DNA from 2 places in the Klenkia sp. AC732 genome. Region 1 is predicted to be linked to the other one. Evidence: predicted binding sites of a transcription regulator. Region 1 holds the regulator's gene; the other holds the start of a gene.
What was found. The regulator LexA, encoded in region 1, represses DNA repair genes until DNA is damaged. The targets are predictions, from matches to a motif close to TCGAACANNTGTTCGA.
Positions count from the first base shown of each region.

Region 2: the regulator LexA is predicted to act here: its motif matches at 1,780-1,795, upstream of AC0IVP_RS18945 (HNH endonuclease signature motif containing protein).

Region 1 covers NZ_CEEDOS010000026.1:12,906-16,311, forward strand. The annotation lists gene AC0IVP_RS13605 (LysM peptidoglycan-binding domain-containing protein) at 817-1,368, opposite strand; gene lexA (transcriptional repressor LexA) at 1,649-2,479, shown strand; gene AC0IVP_RS13615 (hypothetical protein) at 2,550-3,406, opposite strand, start outside.
Region 2 covers NZ_CEEDOS010000048.1:19,802-23,207, forward strand. The annotation lists gene AC0IVP_RS18940 (hypothetical protein) at 125-511, shown strand; gene AC0IVP_RS18945 (HNH endonuclease signature motif containing protein) at 532-1,764, opposite strand; gene AC0IVP_RS18950 (putative immunity protein) at 1,894-2,397, shown strand; gene nhaA (Na+/H+ antiporter NhaA) at 2,480-3,406, shown strand, end outside.

The sequences.
Region 1 (3,406 bases):
CGTCTGTGGACGATCCCGGGGACATCCGGTGGACAACCCGGGGGCTTCCTGGGGACAACCCTGTGGATGGAACGACATCTGTGTAACTACTAGATGTTGTGGTGAGAGTAGCCCCGCACCCCTACTGGTGTGCAACCCCTGGTGCGCGTGTCGTCTTCCACCACTACCTGTTGTGGTCGACCCGCCCCGCCAGGCACCCCGACCCCACCTGCACCGCAGCTCGCACAGCACCTGACAGCAGCCCCCGCCGCGGCTGGCGAGAACCGTGGCGGACGTCGGCGCGTCGCGCGCCGGGGCGGTCATCAGGCGAGCCGGTGTGCCCCGGGGACCGACCCCGAGGCCCACGGCGGACGGCACGTGTGACCACCAGGAGACCGACGCCCGGAGGAAGGGCCGGGCCGGGCCGACGGGCCACAGCGCACGCCGGGGCGGGGCGAGGCGTGACGGAAAGAGGCGGGCCTGAGCGAGGCGGCCGGTGCGCGGCGGGTCGGAACGAGGCGGGACGGAGCAGCGGGGCCTGGATCGCAGCCATCCGAGCGCCCTCCTGCGGGGACCCGAGCCGGGCCGAGGACGGCGACGGGACGGACGAGCACCAGTGGCGGGGACGCGTGGAGGTGTGCTCCCAGAGGGAGGCGCAGGCCGCGAGCGTGGGGCAGCCGGGAGCACGGGAGGGCGGGCGACAGGACGTGGTGGTGACCGGGGGCCTCACCTGGCCCGGGACCCGGCTCGTGAGCAGCGCGGCCACGCCCTCGTGACAGCGTCTCCTCCAACCCCGATCGGAGCGCCGACCGGGCGGCGCGCGGGTGCCGGCCGGACTCAGGGGACGAGCAGCACCTGCCCGGGCACGAGGCCCGCACCCTCGAGGTCGTTGGCCGCCCACAGCGCGTCGACGACGCCGCGCGGGTCCTCGTCCGGGGCGATCGCGCTGGCGATCGACCACAGGGTGTCCCCCGGCTGCACCACGACGCTGCTCTCCCCCGCCAGCGCCAGCCCGGGGCCCTGCGGTCCGACGACGGCCGGACCCAGCAGGGCCGCCAGTCCGAGACCGCCCACGAGGACCAGGCCGGCGACGACCCGGCGACCACGGCGGGTCAGTCGCAGGGGTGCGACCGGTTCGTGCTCGACCGACGACCGGGACCCGCGGTCCGACCTGCGGACCGGGAAGGGCAGGACCTCGGCGAGCCGCTCACCGGTCCCGGGAGCCCCACCCGGGGCCGCCTGCTCCGGGAGCTCGACCGGCGACTCCCCGGCCGCCCGGGCCGACCCGACCGCGCGCACCCCGCCCGGGCGGTCCCCCGCGGCGAGCAGGGCGCGGCCGGCCGGGTGGTTGCCGCGGGGAGAGGGAGTGCTGCGCTGCGTGGTGGCCATCGTCATCGCTCCTGGTGGGTCGCCGACGTCGGGGGGAGGTGATCGAACGGGTGTTCGATTCGAACGTCTGTGCGATGTCTACCCGAGGGGTCCGACAAAATCGAGCGGACACGGCGTGTCCTTCGAACACCTGTTTGAACGACGGCGCCGAGGGGGTTACTGTCCGTGTCGATCACGACGGCCACCGTCGCGCCGGGCGGACCCTCACGGGAGCGCCCGGAGGACGGGTGTCCGGCCGTCGGCCAGAGAGCTGCGGGGACGCAGCCGGCGAGGAGGACACGTGGCGGTCGAGGGCACACCGGGCGACGGCGGCACGGCGACGACCAAGCGGTCGACGGCGACGCGGCGGGCCAAGGCGGCCCGCACGCCGGCCACCACCGGGGCCGCCGAGGAGGCGACCGGCGCGTCGGTGCGGGAGTTCCCCGACCGCAGCGAGGCCGGCGACGGCCTGACCCAGCGTCAGCGCCGCGTCCTGGAGGTCATCCGCGACTCGATCGAGCGTCGCGGCTACCCGCCCTCCGTGCGCGAGATCGGGGAGGCCGTGGGCCTGTCCTCGGCGTCCTCGGTGGCCCACCAGCTCTCGGTCCTGCAGAAGAAGGGCTGGCTGCGCCGGGACCCCAACCGGCCGCGCGCCCTGGACGTCCGGCTGCCCGGGGACCACCCCGACGCCGACTCCTCCCCCGCCGCGCTCGCCGGGGCGGGCGCCGGCAGCGGCGTCGACGACCCCAGCGCCCCGGTGCCGACCTACGTCCCCCTCGTCGGCCGGATCGCCGCCGGTGGCCCGGTGCTGGCCGAGCAGGCCGTGGAGGACGTCTTCCCGCTCCCCAAGGAGCTCGTCGGCGAGGGCACGCTCTTCATGCTCAAGGTCACCGGCGAGTCGATGATCGAGGCCGCCATCTGCGACGGCGACTGGGTCGTCGTCCGCCAGCAGGCCACGGCCGAGAACGGCGAGATCGTCGCTGCGATGATCGACGGTGAGGCGACCGTCAAGACCTACAAGCGGCGCGACGGCCACGTGTGGCTGATGCCGCACAACCCGGCCTTCGAGCCCATCCCGGGGGACGACGCCACGGTCCTGGGCCGTGTGGTGACCGTCCTGCGTCGCGTCTGAGGCAGCTGGAGCACCCCCACCGGCCTCGGGTCGGGCGCCTCGACCGGCGTCCGCCCCGTGGCCCAGGAGGTCAACGGCGGCGGAGCTTGCCCGTCGTCCAGACCAGCACCGCCGCGGCGACCGCTGCGATGAGCCCGGCCGTCCAGGGCGACAGGCCGGTGCTGCCGTCCTCGGTCAGGGTCTGCGCGGAGACGGCTGCCGGGCCGGTGGCTGCAGCCGGAGCGAGCGCGCCCACAGCCGGGACGACGGTCACCGCGGCCGGGAGCCCCTCGCCGGAGACCACGAGACTGCGCCCGTCGGCCGCGAACGTGACGGCTTCGCCCTGCGGGGAGTCCGGCAGCGCGACCCGGGCCGGCGGCGTCGCCAGGGCGCCTGCGACGTCGGAACCGGCCAGGGGCCAGACCAGCGCGTCGGTGTAGGTGCGCACCGCCACAGCGGCGCCGTCGGCACTGACCGCGCCGCCGGTCACCATCAGCTGCCCGGCGCGGCCCACCGGGCCGCCCGACGTGCCGGTCAGCTCCAGCGTCAGGTCCCCGACCCGCTCCAGCGCGACGGTAGTGCCGGCGTCGAGGGCCGTGGCGGGGCGGTAGACGCCACTGCTGCCCAGCACCTCCTTGGTCACCAGGTAGGGGGTGCCGTCGGGGGCGAGGAGCAGCGCCTCGGAGTCGTGCGCGCCGTCGGGGTAGGAGAGCCTGAAGACCTCCGCGGCACCGTCGGGGCGCAGCGCGATCAGCGCGACGGTCTCCCGGGTGGCCCGGTTGTCGCCGGTGTCGGCGATCCAGACGGTCCCGTCGGCGGCGAGCGCCATGTCCTCGGGGTCGTAGGGGTCCACGGCGGCCGTGCGCTCGGCGACGACCGCGCAGGCGGCGTCCAGCACGTACACGGTGACGGCGTCCCCGCCGTCGTTCATCGCCAGCGTCGTGTCAC
Region 2 (3,406 bases), on a different contig from region 1:
GCGCCGACACAACAGTCGCGTGTCGTCCGACTCGCCTCGGTAGGAGTCTGGGACGCGGGACCCAGGACCCCGGGGCAGCAGGCCGACGCATCGGGCTCGGTCGCTGCCGGGGCAGACTCGGAGGGTGAGCTTCGACGTCTTCCTGATGCGCTTCCACGACGGGGACGACGGGGGCGGCAACGCGGCTGTCCGGGCCGCACTGGCGCCGCACCTGGTGCGCGTGGGCAACGGGGACATCTGGCACCTGCGGACCGGGGACAGCCAGGCCGACGTCTACGGCCTGGACCAGCCGAGCGGCTTCATGGCCAACCACATCGGCGACGCGATCTGGGACCTGCTGGTGGAAGCCGCACGGGTCGGGCGCTTCGTGATCCTGCCGATGAGCGGACCCGCGTGCGTCGTCGACCCCGACCACGTCGAGGACCTCCCACCCGACGCGCGGGAGGCCGCCGTGGTGGTCCAGAGCGGTGCCCAGCTGCTGGCCGCCATCGAGGAGCTCGGCCGGCACTGAACCCTGGCCTCGAGCGCCGGTCAGGCCGGGCGCGCTCCGGCCGGCGATGAGCCCAGCACGATCGCCGACCCGTCGGGCCGGGTCGTCCGCCACCGCTGCCCCGGCGGTGCCCCGTCGTCCCGCTCGACCCGGAACCCGTGGTGCACCTTCGTGTGGTGCCGCTCGCAGAGCAGGGCGGAGTTGTCCAGGCTGGTGTCGCCCTGGTCGAGGACCCACTCGGCGAGGTGGTGGACGTCGCACCAGTGGGTGGGGGCGGAGCAGCCGGCGAAGACGCAGTGCCCGTCGCGCTGCTCGACGGCCCGGCGGATGTGCGATGGGACGACCCGCTTGGTGCGGCCGACGTCCAGGGGCAGGCCCTCGGGGCCCATCACGATCCGGGTGACGGCCGAGTCGCAGGCGACCCAGCGGGCCCGGGCCGCGGAGAGCCGGGCGCCGAAGCCGGTGGTGGCGGTGTCGTGGCCGGTCGAGGGGTCGACGAGGTCCGCCAGGTCGACGGTCACGACCACGTGCGGCTTGACCGTCCGCAGGAACGGCAGGGACCCGGCGGCGAGGGTGTTGTCGGCCCACTGCACCAGCGCGTCGCCCTGCTGCTGCGCCCGGTTGCGGGTGTCGCCCTGCGGCCGGTCGGCCTGGACCATCGACTCGATCACCGCGGCGACCTCCTCCAGGCCGACCGCGTCCAGGTCGAAGCGGCCCGAGCCGCTGCCGTCGTCGTGCCTGGTGATCGTCAGCCGGCGTCGCTCGGTGGGGTCGGGCTCGGGGCCGTCGGGGTCCAGGGCATGACGGAAGGCCTGCACCGCCGTCCCCAGCTTCGCGTGCGGCAGCGTGCGGGCGACCTCGGTCCACGCCTCGTCGAAGGCGTGCAGGTCGACGCCCTGCTCCTCGGCTGCGGCGATGTCGCAGGGCCGGAGGGCGTCCGCGACGACGCCGACCTGGGCGGCGGTGACCGCACCCTCGGCGAAGGCGGACTCGAACCGCGGCAGGTGCTCCAGCACCCGGCCGGCCCGCACGACAGCCGCCGCTGCACCGGGTGGGAAGTGGTGGTGGCCGCGCAGCACCGACTGCATGGTCCGCAGCCCGTCGTGCTCGGCGGCACCGACGACGTCGGCGTGCCGCACGGTGCGCACCAGCTCGGCCTGCAGCCGGTTGATGGTCCGCGCGAGCTCCGAGGTGCGGTCGAGCAGCTGACCGTCGCGCAGCGCGTGCAGGTCGTCCGCGGCGAGCGCCTCGACAGCCGACCGGAGCTCGCTCACCACACCTCCACGGACTCGAACACGTGTTCGAAGTGTAGCCGTCCGAGGCGGGGTGATCAAGTCGAAAGCGCAGCTCAGGGGCACGTCGGGGTCGTGAGCGAGGATGACCTCCCCCGAGAAGGAGACCCCGTGATCCTCCCCAGCGTCCGCGATCCACGCCTGGTCACCGTCCGCCGCGGCGGAACCCTCACCGACGCCGACCACCACCTGCTCGCCCTGTGGGCCGCGACCTGCGCCGAGCACGTGCTGCCGCTGTTCACCGCCGCCGTCCCCGGCGACGACCGCCCGCGCGCGGCGATCGAGCACGTCCGGGCCTGGACCCGTGGCGAGGTGTCGATGACGGCGTCCCGCGCGGCCGGCGGGCACGCCATGGGCGCCGCCCGCGAGCTGCGCGGCGCGCCCCGGCACGCCGCCTACGCCGCCGGGCAGGCCGGCGCCGTCGCGCACGTCGCCGAGCACGACCTGGGGGCCGCGGCCTACGCGATCAAGGCCGTCCGCGCCGCCGAGGACGACGACGCCGGGCGGCGGGAGTGCCGCTGGCAGCACGACCAGCTGCCGGACGCCGTCCGGGACCTGGTGCTGGAGGACCAGGCCCGCCGCAACGAGCTGTGCTGGTCGGTCTTCGAGGCCTGACCCCGGTATCCTGGCCCACGGTGCGCCGGGAAGTCTGGTCGGCAACTCCTCAGCCGACCCCGCACCCTGGAGCCACTCCCTGATGTCGAGCCCATCCCGCCTGTTCGCCCGCGGCACCTACGGCGAGGCCACCCGCATCGCCGCACTGCTCCGCAAGGAGACCGTCGGCGGCGTCCTGCTGATCCTCGGCGCGGTCATCGCCCTGGTCTGGGCCAACACCCCCTGGTCGGCGGCCTACGAGACGCTGCGCGACACCCGCGTCGGGCCGGCCTCGCTGCACCTGGACCTGACCCTGGGCACCTGGGCCGCCGACGGTCTGCTGGCGGTCTTCTTCTTCGTGGCCGGGCTGGAGCTCAAGCGCGAGTTCGTCGCCGGCGACCTGCGCGACCCACGCAAGGCCGCCCTGCCCGTCGCGGCCGCCGTCGGCGGCATGGCGGTCCCCGCCGTGATCTACACCGTCATCAACCTGGGCAGCGAGGACGGACTCACCGGCTGGGCCATCCCCACCGCCACCGACATCGCCTTCGCCCTCGCCGTCCTCGCGGTCATCAGCACCCACCTTCCGGCCGCGCTGCGCACGTTCCTGCTGACCCTGGCGATCGTCGACGACCTGCTGGCCATCACGATCATCGCGGTCTTCTACACCTCGTCCCTGGCGTTCGGCCCGCTCGCGCTGGCTCTCGTCCCGCTGGCGCTGTTCGGGTTCCTGGTGCAGAAGCGGGTCCGGCACTGGTGGCTGCTGCTGCCCCTCGCCGTCGCCACCTGGGTGCTCGTCCACGAGTCCGGCGTGCACGCCACGGTCGCCGCGGTCCTGCTCGCCTTCACCGTGCCCGTCGTCCGCAGTGATGCCGCCGGCGGCCCGGACGCCGGGCCTGGCCTCGCCGAGCACTTCGAGCACCGCATCCGGCCGATCTCGGCCGGCATCGCCGTCCCCGTGTTCGCGTTCTTCTCCGCCGGCGTCACCGTCGGCGGGCTGTCCGGGCTGGGCGCCTCGCTCACCGACACCGTG